4 regions of the Brevibacillus sp. NRS-1366 genome follow, and region 4 is predicted to be linked to each of the others. Evidence: riboswitches for the same ligand, from Rfam matches in the RefSeq annotation. Region 4 holds a riboswitch; each other region holds the start of a gene.
What was found. Region 4 has a riboswitch for cobalamin ahead of cobO (cob(I)yrinic acid a,c-diamide adenosyltransferase). Riboswitches for the same ligand answer to the same signal wherever they lie in the genome.
Positions count from the first base shown of each region.

Region 1 (4,201 bases), on a different contig from region 4:
ATAGGTCCAAACTCCGCGATCGCACCTGTCAACGGACTTATGGTCAGCACGACAATGATGAATACCATGATCAAGTAGTGAGTCAATCGCAAAGGTGCTCGCACATGATGCTGGAGTAGCAGCAAGATAAACAATTCCACAAATCCTCCACCTACATACACCATCCCGTGAAGCATGGGGGTGACCCCGTGTTGAAACAGCGGCAGCAGCAAGCTGTAATCCTTTTTGGGAATATTGCCAAAGGCTACGAAAAAACCAAGGATTGCTACAACTGGCAGTAAGATTCCAGAGGTGATCCCGAGAGGTGCAATCCCTCCGTGGGCAGCAATTACGCAAAAGATGATCAGTGCCAGCGCTGTCACCCATTCAGGTGTATAGGGCAAATAGTTCACGGTCGTCCATGTTTGTGTATCAATCAGGCTGACTAGTGCCATCAAATACAAGGCGAAAATAATCGGTGTGAGCAGCAGGTAACTGACGAACTTGCTAGAATGACGCGTGACCCATGATTGCAAAGACTGGCGATTGAGGCGACGGCTGATAAGAGACAGGAGGCATGCCCAAACGGCAAAAGGGACAGCTGTCAACAGAACACCCAACCATGAATCACGTCCCGCCTTGCTCAGCAAAAGGGGGATGACTGTTACGTGATTGGAGATTCCCACTGTCAGCATAATCATCATGATTGCTTGGCCAATCCCGATCTTTCCGTCCACTTTCATAGCGGCTCTTTTCACCTCCATGATTGGTGGTGTTGTTATGATTTGCCTGCCAGCCTGGAAATATGTATCACGTATAAAGCTTACCCACCTTACACAAAGTGTGGTATTCTACAATGAGGTAAAACGGAGCGAGGAGTGCAACCAGATGTATCAGCTTATACGAAAGTATCTGTTTCAGCAGGATACAGAAGAGATTCATGAGAAGACGATTCATGCCCTGAAGCTGGCGCAGGATTTGGCTCCAGGCAAAAGTGTGTTGAAAATGATGTACCAACGAAAAGATGAGCGTTTGGAAACAAAGCTCTGGGGCCTAACGTTCCCCAATCCGGTAGGTCTGGCTGCCGGTTTTGACAAAAATGCGGAAGTGTACCATGGCTTGGGTGCTTTAGGGTTCGGATTTGTGGAAGTAGGAACACTCACTCCGCAAGGTCAGCCAGGCAATCCCAAACCGCGAGCATTCCGCCTTCCTGAGCATCAAGCTCTCATCAATCGAATGGGATTCAATAACCAGGGCGCGTATTTGGCTTCTCAGCGCCTGATTGACTACGCTTATTCTGACATTCCTATCGGCATCAACATCGGAAAAAACAAGCTGACTCCGAACGAAGAAGCTGCCAGCGATTATAGCAAGTGCATGGACATGCTCTATGCGTACGGACATTATTTCGTAATTAACATCAGCTCACCGAATACGCCTAATCTCCGAGATTTGCAGGAGACAGAGAGCTTGCGTGTGCTCATTCGTACTGTGCGAGAAAAAGCCGCGGAGATGGAGGTCCGCGGAGTGAAGCGAAAACCCATTCTCTTAAAAGTCGCTCCTGACATGTCAGATGAGCAAATGCGGGATGTGGTGCAAGCAGCTGTCGAGGAGGGCATTTCCGGGATTATTGCCACGAATACGACTCTGTCCCGTGAAGTGGTCAAAGCTCATCGATATGCCGAAGAAGCAGGAGGATTGAGCGGAAGGCCACTTACAGAACGCTCTACTGCTTGGGTAAAAGAGATTTATCAGGAAGTGGGCGACAAGGTCCCCGTCATTGGAGTAGGCGGTATTTTTACGGGTGAGGATGCTTACGAAAAAATTCGTGCAGGTGCGAGTCTTATTCAGGTATACACCGGCATGATCTACCAGGGCCCTGGTATTGCCAAGCAAATCAATAAAAAGCTGCTGCAATTGATGAAGCGGGATGGATTTACCCATATAAGTGAAGTAATTGGGGTAGATGCAAAATCATAGCAGATAATCAATGAGCGAGCCGATGCTGTCATTTGCGCAGCTTCTCGGCTCGCTTCCCTTGTTTTCCTCTCTTTTTCTTTACCCACCTTTTGGTTATAATGAAAGTGGACAATTATTTATTGTCCGAAAATTTGATATCGTTGGCCTTAGGTGCCTTTATGTATATGCGAAACATAAAGGGTAACAGGGAATCGGGTGAAAATCCCGAGCGGTCCCGCCACTGTAACCAGGGAGTTCTCTTTGAAAGGAAACCACTCATATTTATATGGGGAAGGACAAAGAGCGCATGGATCTGGAAGCCAGGAGACCTACCTATAAGCCACACCCGATTACCTTCGCGGAAAGGAGCGGTGATTACGAGACAATATGGCTGAAAGGTTTTGGTCTATTGTTTTGTGCGCGCAAATCTCGTCTTCGTGTAGATGGGATTTTTTTTGTACATTCGATTCGTACGTTAAAGGAAGAAAGAGAAGGAGGAAGTCGAATGAATCGGTCTCGGATCATTTCTACATGCCTATTGATTGCCGGATTTGTTTTTTATTTTTTAGTGAATGAACCTCAGACAGGGCATGCAATGCACATTATGGAAGGGTATTTGCCTTTTTCCTGGGCGCTGTTTTGGTGGGTAGTCTTCTTGCCATTTTTTATTCTCGGGTTGCGCTCGATCCAAAAGATTGTAAAAGAACATCCAGAAATGAAATTGCTCCTGGGTGTGTCAGGGGCATTTGCCTTTGTATTGTCGGCACTTAAAATTCCTTCTGTGACGGGGAGCAGTTCACATCCGACCGGAACTGGTCTGGGCGCCATCATGTTCGGTCCTCTGGCGATGTCTGTTCTGGGCAGCTTGGTGTTGTTGTTCCAGGCGCTTCTATTGGCGCACGGAGGCTTGACTACACTGGGTGCAAATGCCGTATCCATGGCTGTAGTCGGCCCGATGGTGGCATACGGAATCTATCGCTTGATTATGCGTGTGAATGGCGGGCAACGTCTTGCTGTTTTTGCGGCAGCGGCCTTGGCCGATTTGGCTACCTACGTAGTTACCTCGATTCAATTGGCTCTGGCGTTCCCAGCGGAATCGGGTGGGGTTCTCGCCTCGTTTGCCAAATTTGCCGGCATCTTTGCTTTTACCCAGATTCCTTTGGCGATCAGTGAGGGTCTTTTGACCGTACTTGTCTGGAACTGGTTGCAATCTTACAATGCAAAAGAGCTGTCCCAATTACGGCTTTTAAAACGGGAGGAATCGCTGTGAAAAAGGGATTAAACTGGCTGTTACTCTTGGGAGTAGTAGTACTAGCGGTGCTGCCGCTGCTATTGGTTCAGGATTCGGAATTCGGTGGCGCCGATGGTGCAGCAGAGGAAGCCATCAAGGAAATTTCACCTACATATGAGCCGTGGTTCCAGCCGCTTTTGGAGCCGCCAGGGGGCGAAACAGAGAGTCTGTTGTTTGCTGTCCAAGCCGCATTGGGTGCAGGTGTTATCGGATATGCGATGGGATTGTACAAGGGACGGCTGGATAAGTCGAAAAAATGAATTGGCAGCAGCTCGATTCCCTTTCCTACCAAAATCAATTGAGGCACCTGCCGCCAGAACATAAGCTTTTATTCGGCAGTGTGCTGCTGCTGCTTGTTCTCTTGGGTCATTGGCTGGTACAAATGCTCGTCTTTATTTGGATAGGGGTGTGGGTCGTTGGATATGCCCGCATCCCTGTGCGTTCCTATTTGCTGTTTTTGCTGCTGTCGCTTTCTTTTTTTGTAGCTGGTCTGCCTGCTTTATTGATTGATTGGATCAAAATGGGAGTGGCAACACCATCAGTAGAGGTGCTGGTATCATGGAAGCTCGGGTCTTATTTGTTCTATGTCTCTCCTACGGCTGTTAACAAGGTGGCCGTGCTATTTTGGAGGACGATGGCAAGCCTTAGCTGTTTTTCATTGATCTTGTTTACTGTGCCGTTCGCAGAAATTTTGCAGGTATTACGGCGGATCGGGATACCTTCCATTCTGACTGATTTATTGATGATCATGTACCGCTTTATCTTTGTCCTGCTGCAAACGTCCTATCAATTGTGGATTGCGCAGCGTTCACGTGGTGGTCATCAGGGATTCAAAGCAATGCTGCGTGATGTAGGGATGCTGGCAACTCAGTTGTTTGTTCGGGCCATGCGCAAGTACGAAGCGCTGTACAAGGGTATGGCAGCCAGAGGATTCTCAGATAGTTTTGACGTACTCAGTTTGCATACGCATTC
Region 1 covers NZ_JBITPN010000021.1:151,546-155,746, reverse strand. Annotated here, with positions in the region: gene ACIFQN_RS14990 (GerAB/ArcD/ProY family transporter) at 1-722, opposite strand, end outside; gene ACIFQN_RS14985 (quinone-dependent dihydroorotate dehydrogenase) at 868-1,959, shown strand; cobalamin riboswitch at 2,091-2,289, shown strand; gene ACIFQN_RS14980 (energy-coupling factor ABC transporter permease) at 2,444-3,208, shown strand; gene ACIFQN_RS14975 (energy-coupling factor ABC transporter substrate-binding protein) at 3,205-3,489, shown strand; gene cbiQ (cobalt ECF transporter T component CbiQ) at 3,486-4,201, shown strand, end outside.
Region 1: another riboswitch for cobalamin. It lies ahead of ACIFQN_RS14980 (energy-coupling factor ABC transporter permease); the one in region 4 lies ahead of cobO (cob(I)yrinic acid a,c-diamide adenosyltransferase).

Region 2 (4,201 bases), on a different contig from region 4:
GACATCTGCCCAAATCAGGAAGATGGCTCCGAGCAATGCGCTGACGGGCAGGACACGGCGATGATCTGACCCGACGATGACTCTCACGATATGCGGCATCATCAATCCGACAAACCCGATCGCTCCACTAATGGCTACGATCACTCCGGTGAGCATCGCAGTAATCAGCAAAAGCAGTTTGCGAAATTGGGCCGTATTAACCCCCAGCGTACCTGCCGATTCTTCCCCCATCAGCATGGCATTGAGCGAACGATACTGTGTCAGCAGGACTAAGAGGCAAATCACCACAATCAGTGTCGGGATGGTCAAGTATTCCCACTTTCCTCCCGCCAAGCTTCCACTCATCCAGAAGAGGACAGAGCGAATTCCATGCTCGTTTGGTGCGGAAAAGATTATCAGGCTGGTGATTGCTGACAATATCGCAGAAATGGCGATGCCTGACATGAGCAAGCGCACTGTAGAGTTTTGCCCCCCTATGCGAGACAGCGTGAATATGAGCAGGATAGCCAGAAGCGCTCCTGTAAATGCCCCAAGCGACAGCGCATATTGCCCAAACATGCTGAAGGCTCCAAAAAGAATCGCCAAGGTCGCCCCTACCGATGCGCCTGAAGAAACACCCAGTATGTACGGGTCTGCCAAGGAGTTGCGAACCAGAGACTGGATAGCTACACCTACCACAGAAAGTCCGGCCCCTACAACAGCACCCAAGAGCACTCGCGGAAAACGGATATCCCAGATGATGGTTTGTTCGCCTTTGGACCAATCAACGAAGATCCATTTGCTGATCCCAGGCACATGCGACAAAGCGATCTTCCATACAGTCGCCGGATTAATCTCAACAGATCCCAATGTTACGGCGATTGTAATAGAGAGTACCAGCAAGACGAGCAGACCGATGATGGTAAAAGGCATTTTGATCCTATGCAGAGTCATTCCCTCCTTTAGGAGTCTTTCTTATTTGAATTTCTCCGGATAGAGTCCTTCTGCTAAAATTTTCAAAGCGATAGGTGCACGAACCCCTTCCGAAGCAGCCGACAACGGCAAAACGACCAATCGTTGATTTTTGATCGCAGGAATATCTGCGATCTCCCGTTTTGTCAGCAACAGATTCTTTTTTTGCTCCACGGTTTTGTCCCCGTAGTCTACAACGACTATTACATCTGGTTTGCGATTCACCACTTCTTCCCAGCTAACCTCTGCCCAACCTTTCTGAATATCATCAAAAATATTTTTGCCGCCAGCCAGCCTGATCAAGGAAGTCATGTAGTTGTTTGCTGCCGTAAACGGTTGATCCTCACCGCTGTCATAAACAAACACGCTGAGCGGCTTGTCCACCGTGCCGATTTTGCTCACAGTCTGGTCTATCTCTTGCTTCATTTTCCCAATCAATTCATTTGCCTTATCTTCTATGCGGAAAATCTTTCCGATGTTTTGAATGTCTGCGAAAACATCATCCACTGTTGGCCCTGGCTTATTGGAGGACTCCTGCAAATACGATTTGATTCCGGCCTTTTCCAAATCCTCCATAGAGCCTACACCTTTATCTCCAAAACCACTTTTCCACCCGGAATAGACAAAATCTGGATTAGTTGCCATCATCACTTCCTTGTTTGGATATTTATCGGATAAAACAGGCACCTTGTCATATGCTTCTTTTAATTCTGGCAGGATTTGATCGTCCAAGTACGCTGTTCCGACCATTCTATCCGCAAGCCCCAGGGCAAGCATGATCTCGGTCACGTGTTGGTTTAGTGTTACAGCGCGCCTCGGTGCTTCGGGATAAGTCATTTCAATGCCATTCGTCGTAATCGTGACAGGTTTATTTTCTGCCGTCTGTTCAGTGGGTTGGTCCGTTTTGGCTTGCTGCTCCACTCCTGTCTTTGTGTCACCTGTGCTTGTTGCAGCAGGTGTTTGCGGGCTGCATGCCGATACGACAAGCATGATCGCCATCCATGCAGCCACCCAAAATCCTCCGAATATTTTTTTCATTTGACGTATACCCCTCTGCATTCTACTCAACACGAATAGTATCGTATTGGCTTTTTCAAATCGTAATGATTACGTTTTGTATCCCTTTATCACTATACAAGCAGGCTCTGTGTTTTGCAATCTGTTTTACACATTCCCCCTATCCCCCCATGAAACATATGGATTGGCGATCCTGAGACGCACAAAAAAAGCACCCCCCTGTTTCAACCGGGAGGTGCATGACAAACGTGGACATAGCTATAGACCTGGCTTTTTTGCCTGTTCCTAGACTCGTGCCTATTTCCACATCTGCCCCATCCTCGTGGGTCGATTGTATCTGATTTCATGGCAGGTCTCCTGGCTTACGAATCAAACGCGCATAGCCTCCTTCCCATTCCCTTATTTAGCGGAACAGTGGCTCATAGCTAGGCACTCCTCGTTACAGTGGCGGGACCGCGCCGGTTTTTCACCGGTCTTCCCTATTAAGCTGGTGGAGCGTATGTACGCATCCAGTCAGCACCATGAAATACGTATTCAGTTCATTCACATTTCGCATGCGATTAGCCGATAACCGTCAATTGTTTCGGGAAGCTGGACAATACTTCCACTCCACTCTCCGTTACGACCACATCGTCCTCAATCCGGACGCCACCTACACCTGGCAAATAAATTCCAGGCTCGATCGTGAAGACCATTCCAGGTCGGAGCGTCTCCTGATTTTGTTCATGTACGGATGGGTACTCATGCACATCCATTCCCAGCCCATGTCCTAGGCGGTGCATGAAATATTCACCATAGCCTTTTGCCGCAATCACACCTCTTGCCGTCTGATCCAGGTGGGCGAACGTCACGCCTGGACGAACCTCTGCAATCGCTGCTTCGTTGGCTGCTAAAACGGTCTCGTAAATCTCGCGAAGCTGCTCACTAATTTCTCCAACTGCAAATGTACGGGTAATATCCGACACATATCCGTCTGCCTCTACCCCGATATCGAACAGCAAAACATCCCCTGACCGAACCTGACGAGTACCTGGATTGCCATGTGGCAGCGCTGATTTTTCTCCAGCCAAAACCATTGTAGAGAAAGCAGGACCTTCTGCACCTACACGTTTCATCTGGTATTCCAGCTCAGCTACGATTTCCATTTCCGTCATGCCTGTTTTCACTTTTTTCAATGTTTCTGTAAGAGCATTCTCGATTAACTGGACAGCGCGCTTCAACCGTGCCACTTCGTCTGCCGATTTGATCAGACGCATTTCACGCAGCGGTTCTTCCACATCGACAAAGTCGGTAGCAGAGACAATTTGTCCCATGGCTTCAAAACGCTCAACTGTCATGTGGCTTTTCTCGATGCCCAGCTTGGACAAGCCATTCGGCAGAGTCTGTTTCAGAACTTCATATGGATTCTGAATATCTGTATGTGTATAAATCGTTTGGATGGACGAAGCCGCCGCTGCTGCTTCACGGTCAAGTGCAGGAACGATCAGGGATGGCTCACCTTGGGCGGGGATGACCAAGCCCAAAAAGCGCTCATGTGGGTCCGTAAAAAAACCAGTCAAATAATATACGTGCTTCGGAGAGGTGATCAATACCGCGTCTAACTCTTGTTTTGTGAGAAAGTCATGCAGCTTCGAAATCCGCTCTTGGAATACCTTTGTCACCCTGCTTCACCCTGCTTTCACCTATATTCTATTGCGAGGATAACATTTCCACATAAAAAAAAGAAGGGTTCCATTAAAAATTATGTGCCAGAAGGGATAACCTAAAGGAGGGGTGAAGACGAAAAATGGAACAACGACTCGTACAGTTCAATGGCGAACAGCTCGCATGCAAACTCTCAGGAAAAGGCACACCTGTCGTGTGTATCCACGCTCCGTGTATTGGCTCTCTTAATTTTAGCTACCAAAACGCCCTCTCAGATCAATTTCAACTGATTGTACCAGATTTACCTGGGCACGGTGAAAGCTCCTCATTTGGGGGACATCTTTCTATTGGGGATCTAGCTGACCTTCTAGATAACCTCATTCAATCACTCGGCATCCAGCGGCCATTTCTTTTAGGGTACTCGCAAGGGGCTTCTATCGCTTTGGAATACTGTCTTCGCAATCCCGATAGTGTGCAAGGCGCGATCTTGGTCAGTGCATTCTCGGAAGTGAAGGACTTGTATTTACACTGTCGCTTTTTTATGGCACAAACCATGTCGGCGCTCCGCGGCATCCCCCTTCTGGCTCGA
Region 2 covers NZ_JBITPN010000010.1:55,504-59,704, forward strand. Annotated here, with positions in the region: gene ACIFQN_RS05045 (FecCD family ABC transporter permease) at 1-912, opposite strand, end outside; gene ACIFQN_RS05050 (ABC transporter substrate-binding protein) at 955-1,989, opposite strand; cobalamin riboswitch at 2,299-2,507, opposite strand; gene ACIFQN_RS05055 (M24 family metallopeptidase) at 2,529-3,629, opposite strand; gene ACIFQN_RS05060 (alpha/beta fold hydrolase) at 3,755-4,201, shown strand, end outside.
Region 2: another riboswitch for cobalamin. It lies ahead of ACIFQN_RS05050 (ABC transporter substrate-binding protein); the one in region 4 lies ahead of cobO (cob(I)yrinic acid a,c-diamide adenosyltransferase).

Region 3 (4,201 bases), on a different contig from region 4:
TTGTGGTCTCGCTTCGATGAAATATAGATGGTAAAGTGGAAATATTCCAACGGGCTACAGGCTAAGTAAAGAGAAGGAGTGAGATTCCATGCAAAGTACATACCCCCTCCATTTGGGACATCGAATCCACCTGATTGACGGTTTTGACTTGGGTGAGCCACAGAGGACAGGCACATATGTGATAGAAGAAGAGGAGCTAACCCTGATTGAAACGGGTCCTAGCCCATCCGTTCCCCATATCCGCGCTGGACTGGCAAAGCTGGGGTATTCCCCTGATCAGGTCAAATACATCATTGTTACGCACATTCACCTGGATCATGCGGGTGGTGCAGGCTTGTTTTTGCAAGAATGTCCAAATGCCAAGGTCGTCGTCCATCCAAAAGGAGCTCGTCATTTAGTTAATCCTAGCCGACTGATTGCAGGGGCGAGGGCGGTCTACCATGAGCAATTCGATTTGTTTTTCGATCCCATCGTCCCTGTTCCGGAAGATCGCATTCTAATCAAAGCAGACAAAGAGACGCTGACGATTGGGCCTACCTGCACGCTGGAATTTTTGGATTCACCTGGTCATGCCAAGCATCATTTCAGCATCTACGATCCAATCAGTAACGGCATGTTCACTGGAGATACGGCAGGGGTATATTACCCGCAATTGCGAAAGGATGGTATCCATCTCGTTTTACCTTCGACCTCTCCGAATCAGTTTGACCCTGATGAAATGCTGCATTCCATAGCGCGATATCGGGAGCGCAATCTGGATCGCATTTACTTTGGTCATTTTGGGGGGACAGAAAAGGTAGAGGACGTCTATCGGCAAGTGACAGAATGGCTGCCAGTGTTTGTCTCAGAAGGAGAGACGGTTATGGCGAGAGGCCAAGGATACAAAGAGCTGACACTACGGTTGTTGAATCGCGTCACGGATTATTTGCTTTCCGTTGGCATTTCCGATCAGCACGAGGTCTTTGGCGTCTTGAAGCTGGATTTGCAAGTATGTTCGATGGGGATCGTGGATTACTTGGAGAATAGGGCACAAAAAGCGTAGAATTGTGCCCTTACCCCTAACTGGAAGCCAAAGTCGGATAATGGACTTTGGTTTTTACTTTTTCAAATACAAAGAGCAAGCGGAATTATGATATTCATTCTTTTTTTCGCAGAGGAATGCTATCATGATGGGTAAGCCTTATCTGCTCGACAAAAGTCTCGTATTTATGCAAACAGGTGCCTTGGTTCCTAGACAGGAAACGAGGTGAAAAGGGAAGCCGGTGCAAATCCGGCGCGGTCCCGCCACTGTAAAACGGTGCGTTACTGCCGTAAGCCAGGAGACCTGCCTGATTGCTCGTGTGCCTGCGCCTTCGCGGAAAGGATCGGCCCATTCAGGAACGATTCATCTCAGTTGTCCAATCCTGAACAGCCGACCTTTGGTTCCCATGAGGAAGCAAAGGTTTTTTTCATACAGATAAGAATTTATACCCATTCTTATCCAGTATAAGTGCACCTACGACTCTATTGTCGCCAAAAGGCTCAGTATCGCCGAGTTTTCTCATACAGGAAAAGCTGGCGTACTTCACAGTATAGAAAGGAAGATTCCCACTATGAAACGTTCGTTGTCAATATTCATTCCTATTCTGCTCGCGATGAGCCTCGTTGGATGCGCTGAAAATGGAAACAGTCAGCCAGCACCAAATACACAACCCCCAGTCGCACAAGAAGCATCTCAACCCAAGCCCGCAACAAGTGCCGCAAAAGAAACGGTGTATCCACTCACGGTGACGGATGCGACAGGAAAAGAAGTAACCATTCCAAAACAACCAGAGCGAATCGTCTCAACGTCGACGGCTGAGACCGAAATTTTATTTGCTTTAGGTCTGAACGAGAGGGTTGTCGGTGTATCTGATTACGATGATTATCCCGAAGAAGCGAAAGCAAAACCAAAAGTAGGTGGAGTGGTAAAGCCGAATGAAGAGGCGATCCTATCGCAAAGCCCCGATCTCGTTGTCGGAGGAATCTCTATGGAGAAGCCTGTTGCCGACAAGCTCAAATCGCTCGGTCTGCCTGTCTATGTCACCCACCCAAAAAAGCTGGATGACATCATGAACAACATTTTGACAATGGGCGTTGTTACGAACAAGCAGGAGCAGGCTGAAAAGCTGGTTGCCCAAATGAAAAAGGACATATCGTATGTGACAGACGCAGTGAAGAACGTGAAACCGGAAGAAAAGAAAAAAGTGTACATGGAGTTTGCCCCAGGCTGGACAGTCGGGAAGGGTGAGTTCATGGATGAAGTCATTACCCTCGCAGGAGCGACGAATATCGCGTCTGATACAGAGGGCTGGAATCCAATAAGTGAAGAAAAGATTTTGAAGGATGATCCCGATGTGATTTTGTACGCAAATGGAATTGTTGACGAGAAGACAGGAGTAAAACTGGAAGAGATCATCGCTTCGCGAAACGGCTGGGAAAAAATGAAGGCGATTCGCGATAAACAGATTTTTGGTATGGATCAAAATACGCTTTCCCGTCCAGGTCCCCGGATTACGCAAGGCCTGATTGACGTGGCAAGAGCGATTTATCCTGACTTGGTGAAGTAGGATGAAGGGACGTCTATTGGTATGGGGAGGAGCGGGCTGCCTTATTTTGCTTGCGTCAGTGATCATCAGTATTTCACTGGGTGCAGCACAGCTCCCTCTTTCACAAGTATGGTTGATCCTGCTTCATCAGGTACCGGGCTTGTACGAGTATGTACCCGTCAATTGGCCAGAATCATCGGAACAAATCGTGATGAAAGTAAGATTTCCCAGGATCGTACTGGCTGTATTGGTAGGGGCGTGTCTGTCTCTGGCCGGCGCAGGCTTCCAAGGAGTGCTGCGCAATTCGCTTGCTGATCCCTATACAATGGGAGTAGCGTCTGGTTCCGCTGTCGGTGCTGCTTTCCTTATTTTGTTTGGTCTGCAAATCACCTTTTTGGGGCAATGGAGTATTCCCGTTGTCGCCTTTCTTACGGGCTTTGTCAGCTTGTGGATCGTATTGCGACTGGCAAATACCCAAGGTAAGCTGCAGACGGAGACGTTGCTGCTGTCTGGAGTGGTGGTTCAGGCATTCCTCGGTTCACTCGTTTCGTTCATGGTCTCGCTCTCCGACAAAGCTGTGAATGAGATTGTGTTTTGGCTAATGGGCAGCTTGTCTTTTCGAGGCTGGGACTTCACCTACGTGTTGCTTCCTTATCTCGTAGTCGGACTCATGGTGCTGGTTTCGTATGCGCGCGCACTTAATCTTTTTGCCTTGGGAGAGCGGCAGGCAGCGCACTTGGGCGTGAGTGTGGATCGGACCAAGCTGATTGTGCTCATCGTCTCTACGCTGTTGACGGCTGGAGCTGTTTCCATTTCCGGGATCATTGGCTTTGTCGGTCTTGTAGTGCCTCACCTTGTACGCTTGATGGTCGGCCCGGATTACCGAATTCTGCTGCCAATGGCGACTATTTGCGGAGGGATCTACGTTTTGTGGGCGGATACGCTGGCGAGAATGCTACTGGGCCCGACAGAAATCCCATTGGGTGTCGTTACTGCGTTTCTGGGAGCACCGTTCTTTGCCTACTTGTTGAAGCAAAACAAACGGTTAGGAAGGAGATAGGCAGATGATTAAGGTAAATGGTCTGGAAAAGTCCTATCACCAATCAAACGTCTTGCAAGGGATCCATTTTTCCGTGGGCAAGGGAGAATTTTTCGGCATCATCGGTCCCAATGGAAGCGGGAAATCGACCCTGTTAAAAATGATTTCCGGCGTCATTTCTTATGATGCAGGTGAAATTTTGATCAACAAAAAAGAAATTCGTAAGTATTCCCGCAAAGAGCTGGCACAGATTTTAGCGGTGCTGGAGCAGGAAGGGTTGCCCCCTGTTGGTTTTCGCGTTCGAGAGGTTATGGAGATGGGGCGTTTTCCATTCCAGAATTGGTTGGGGGAAGAGGCAGAGGATGCTAGCACGCTCATTGACGAGATCATGGGGATGCTCGGATTGAATCATCTAGAGAATCGTACACTGGATGAATTGAGCGGAGGAGAAAAGCAAAGGGTCGCCTTGGGCAAGGCACTTGTTCAAAAGCCAAAGCTGTTGTTGCTGGATGAACCCACAACCTATCTGGACATAGGCTACCAAATTCAATTGATGGATATCGTTCGCACCTGGCAAAAGACCACACAAGTGACA
Region 3 covers NZ_JBITPN010000054.1:14,072-18,272, forward strand. Annotated here, with positions in the region: gene ACIFQN_RS31345 (MBL fold metallo-hydrolase) at 89-1,042, shown strand; cobalamin riboswitch at 1,200-1,346, shown strand; gene ACIFQN_RS31350 (ABC transporter substrate-binding protein) at 1,593-2,588, shown strand; gene ACIFQN_RS31355 (FecCD family ABC transporter permease) at 2,590-3,627, shown strand; gene ACIFQN_RS31360 (ABC transporter ATP-binding protein) at 3,632-4,201, shown strand, end outside.
Region 3: another riboswitch for cobalamin. It lies ahead of ACIFQN_RS31350 (ABC transporter substrate-binding protein); the one in region 4 lies ahead of cobO (cob(I)yrinic acid a,c-diamide adenosyltransferase).

Region 4 (4,201 bases):
TCTCCCGGGCAGATTTTGTCGGTCTTGTCTATGCGGCAAAATACAGAACGGACCTCATCTCGTTCGGCGGCAGACGCGATTATGAGAAGCCCGGTTTTTATTTGTCCAATGCGATGTTTCCGAAATTGACGAGTGAGCTGCGGGTCGATAACGAGAAAACCGTCCCTGGCAAGAAGTATGTCATTACGGATGAAGGTGTGTTCACGAGGAGGGAAAAATTCATCGATGGACAGGTAAGTCCGTGGCTTTTGGCCGACGAAGATGTCATTGTCGTCGGCGAAAGGCGCAGGCATCCGTGGCGGCTCAAAGGCATGTTCGGTGCTTCTGCCACTTCCTTTGGGGCAGTCGGTGAAAACTATATCTTGTCTACCGGCAGCGGGGCGCATATGGCAGGCGGTTCCTGGATCAATACAGGGGAGGGCGGGGTTGCGGAAGTCCACCTTTCCACAGGTGTGGATATCGTTTCCCAGATCGGACCGGGGATGTTCGGATTCCGGGATGATACCGGCCATTTTTCCATCGAAGAATACAAGCATAAGGCAAGTATTTCAAACATCAAGGCGTTTGAGCTGAAATTTCACCAGGGGGCGAAAATCCGCGGAGGTCACCTCGAGGGCACAAAGGTTACCGAAAAGGTTGCGGCAGCCCGCTTGGTGCCTGTGGGAAAAACGGTCAATTCGCCAAATCGCTTTGAATTTCTCACCAATCCGGAGGAAGCGTTGCGGTTCATTGGGACGCTGCAGGAAGCGGGGGGAAAGCCTGTAGGCGTGAAGATCGTCGTCGGCGATCCGAAGCGGCTTGAACCATTCTTTGAGACAATGCTCAAACTGGATATATACCCGGATTTCATTACCGTGGATGGCTCTGAGGGAGGGTCCGGTGCGACGTTTAAAGCGATGGCTGACGGCATGGGGTTGCCACTTTATCCAGCCTTAATCATTCTCGATGATACAGCGAGGAAATTCGGGGTGCGCGATCGGTTAAAAATTTTTGCCTCCGGAAAGCTTATTACAGCGGATAAAGTAGCAATCGCGATGGCACTTGGTGCGGATTGCGTCAGCTCGGCGCGCGGTTTCATGATGGCAAATGGCTGCATTATGGCACTGCAATGTCATACGGGCAAGTGCCCGACCGGGATCACTACGACTGATTCCAAGTATCAGGAAGCATTAGTCCCTGAAGAAAAGCAGTGGCGTGTCATGAACTATATCCTTCAATTGAGGGAAGGCCTGTTCTCTTTGGCAGCAGCCTGTGGTCTGGAAAGTCCGCGAGAATTGAGAAGAGAGCATGTCGTTTTTACAAATGAAAGCGGTGAGAGCATACGGGTGGTGGATCTGTTTCCGTATCCGGAGGTTTCCAGGTGATAGGGACTCGAGCTTTTCCATGGCGAAAGGTGGACAACAGAGGTTGCCCACCTTTTATTTTTAAAATATGGAGTCCTTACGAGCGAATGCCAAACGCATGGCGCGTTTTCTGCGATATATCTTTTTGGCGGAGCAGAATCACTGCGGGCATGAAGGCAATCAAAAAACAGCAGGTGGCGAGAAGCGGCAGGACAGACCATTCCAGAATGGCGTGTCCAAGAAACGTTTGCCAGCCGACCGCTACTAAACCGAGCAAATAAGCGATGCCGCTTACATGGATCAAGCGTTTGTATCCAAGGGATAAATGCCTTTTGCGTGTGCTTAACCAAGCGACGAAAGGTACTGCTTGCAACGCGTGAAAGCCAAGACCGTGCAGCCAAATAATATTTCCCTGCAGCCCGACGAAGCGACCTTGGTTGAAAGAAATCCAGACGCCTGCCGTAAAAGAAAGCATGATGGCGATCATTGCATAACGGATACCCACTACCAGCTCTGGACTTTGTAAATAGGCTTTTCTACGAAAAAAAGAAGCGGCGAAGAGCACATAAAAAAGGACCAGGAGTAAAGCTACAAAAGTAAAAATCGAACCAACAGCAACATCGAAGGGTGTGCCATTTTTAACGAACCTCGGGTCAACGCCGCGAAAATTTTGCATTGTTTCCGCTCCGTAAGAGTAGAGAGCGAGCGCGATGTAAGACCAGCGAAAGAAAGCTCTGCTTCTCGTTTTCATCGCAGAAAACGGAACAATCGCCGCCGTCGACAAAAGAAATAGGCCAAGTGCGGCATTAAAGGAAAAGGCTTTCGATACATCGCCCTTTGGCTCCACCACACCTCCGTAGAGCATGACCCAGATCGCGCAAATCCCCGCAAGCAAAAAACCGAGAAGCCCTGTGATCACTAACCATTTTTCTCCTTCAAAAAACCTGACTGCCGGATGCCCGGCATAAACGGATGGCGTCTTCATGCTTGTATCCCCTCTCTGTAAGGATTTGGTACTCTCATTTTACAGCGACCGGAATCCTGAAATAACGGGAGGCAGATTGAAATCAGTATCGGTCTAGGGATGGATTTGTGTTTTTATATACACATTCCGCCAAGCTTTTGCTTGAATCCGCACCAGCATTTGCTATTATTAGATCAAGTGCTTGTCATAGCAGCAAGCGACATTTGAATACGATATACAAACAGGTCCTTGTTACTGCGAAACCTTTTTCGCGGGAGCAGGGTTAAAAGGGAAGATTGGTGAAAAACCAACGCGGTCCCGCCACTGTAAGAGAGTAGCTGTTCTTCATGGCAACGATGCCATCCACTGCCCACATGGGTGCGGGAAGGAGAAGAAGAGCGATGATCCTCAAGCCAGGAGACCTGCCTGTTTTTGTGTTTGCACTGATTTCCTTCGGGTCAAAGGAAAAGGTGAGGATTGTGGCAGTATGCTATCCGCGCTTTGTTTTCCTTGCATGGTAAAGGGAGAACAAAGCGTTTTTTATTTGTTTGCGCAAGGGAATTCCACTATATGGGGGTGGCTTTGTTGAGTCAGCAAGACAACAAGCGAGGATTGCTTTTGGTCTATACCGGTGACGGCAAGGGAAAAACAACAGCGGCAATTGGGCTGGCTGTACGAGCAACTGGCCGTGGAAAAAAAGTATTGATGATTCAGTTCATCAAGTCACCAGAACGCACCTACGGAGAAAAGATCATTTTTGATCGGCTAGGCATTGAAATCGTGCAAAAAGGTGTCGGTTTCACCTGGACAAAAACTCCCGAAGAGCATCGGGCTGCCCTAAAAGAAGCGTGGAGCTTCGCACGTGAGAAGCTGCTTGGCGGAGAGTACGATGTGGTTATTTTGGATGAGCTGAACAATGCGCTTGCGATTGATCGCTTTCCGATTGATGACGTGTTGCCGCTTGCAGATGTGCTGGAGACCATCCAGAGCAGACCGCGCCATATTCACCTCGTAATCACGGGACGAAGCGCCAAGCAGGAGATTATGGACATGGCCGATCTGGTTACAGAAATGAAGCCAATCAAACATTACTACAATGAGGGAATCCCGGCTGTGCTGGGGGTAGAATTTTGATGGGCATCGTAGAAACATTCGGACACGGCGGCGATTTGCTGACGGCAGCCCAGCGCTTCGGTGTTCCGCCTGGTGATTTCCTCGATTACAGCGCCAATATCAATCCACTGGGAATGCCAGTCAGCGTCAAGGAGATTCTGCTGGCTTCGCTGTCTGCGGTTGTTCGCTACCCGGATCCGGGGCATCGTTCTTTTCGCAAGGCACTGTCTTTGAGCCTTGGGATAGCCGAAGAGTGGCTTTTGCCAGCAAATGGAGCAGCGGAAGCGATGGCGCTCGCGATTCTCGGCTTGCAGCCGCAAACGGTCGGGGTGGTCTATCCTTGCTTTTCCGAATACGCGCAACTCTCCAAACAGTTTGGATCTAGTGTCATTGGTTGCTACGGCCAAGAAGAAAATGGATACAAGCCGGATAGGGGAGAGCTGTACACCCTGTTTGATCAGGCAGACCTGGTGTTTGTCGGATCGCCGAACAATCCGACAGGGATTTTGTATCAACCCGAGGAGCTTCTGCAAATGGCTCGCTGGACGGACGAGACGGATACCTGGCTCATTGTGGATGAGGCGTTTCTCGATTTTGTAGAAGAGAAGCGGCAGTTTACGCTAGCGAGCCAGCTCGAACAGTTTCCCCGTGTCATTTTGATGCGCTCGATGACTAAAATGTACGCCATTCCCGGGCTTCGTCTCGGATATGCAATCGCTCATCCGGATGTGATCAGGCGGATGAGCCAAAAACAGGTGAGCTGGAGCGTCAATTCCTTGGC
Region 4 covers NZ_JBITPN010000006.1:30,732-34,932, reverse strand. Annotated here, with positions in the region: gene ACIFQN_RS04035 (glutamate synthase-related protein) at 1-1,364, shown strand, start outside; gene ACIFQN_RS04030 (hypothetical protein) at 1,441-2,328, opposite strand; cobalamin riboswitch at 2,534-2,751, shown strand; gene cobO (cob(I)yrinic acid a,c-diamide adenosyltransferase) at 2,893-3,441, shown strand; gene cobD (threonine-phosphate decarboxylase CobD) at 3,441-4,201, shown strand, end outside.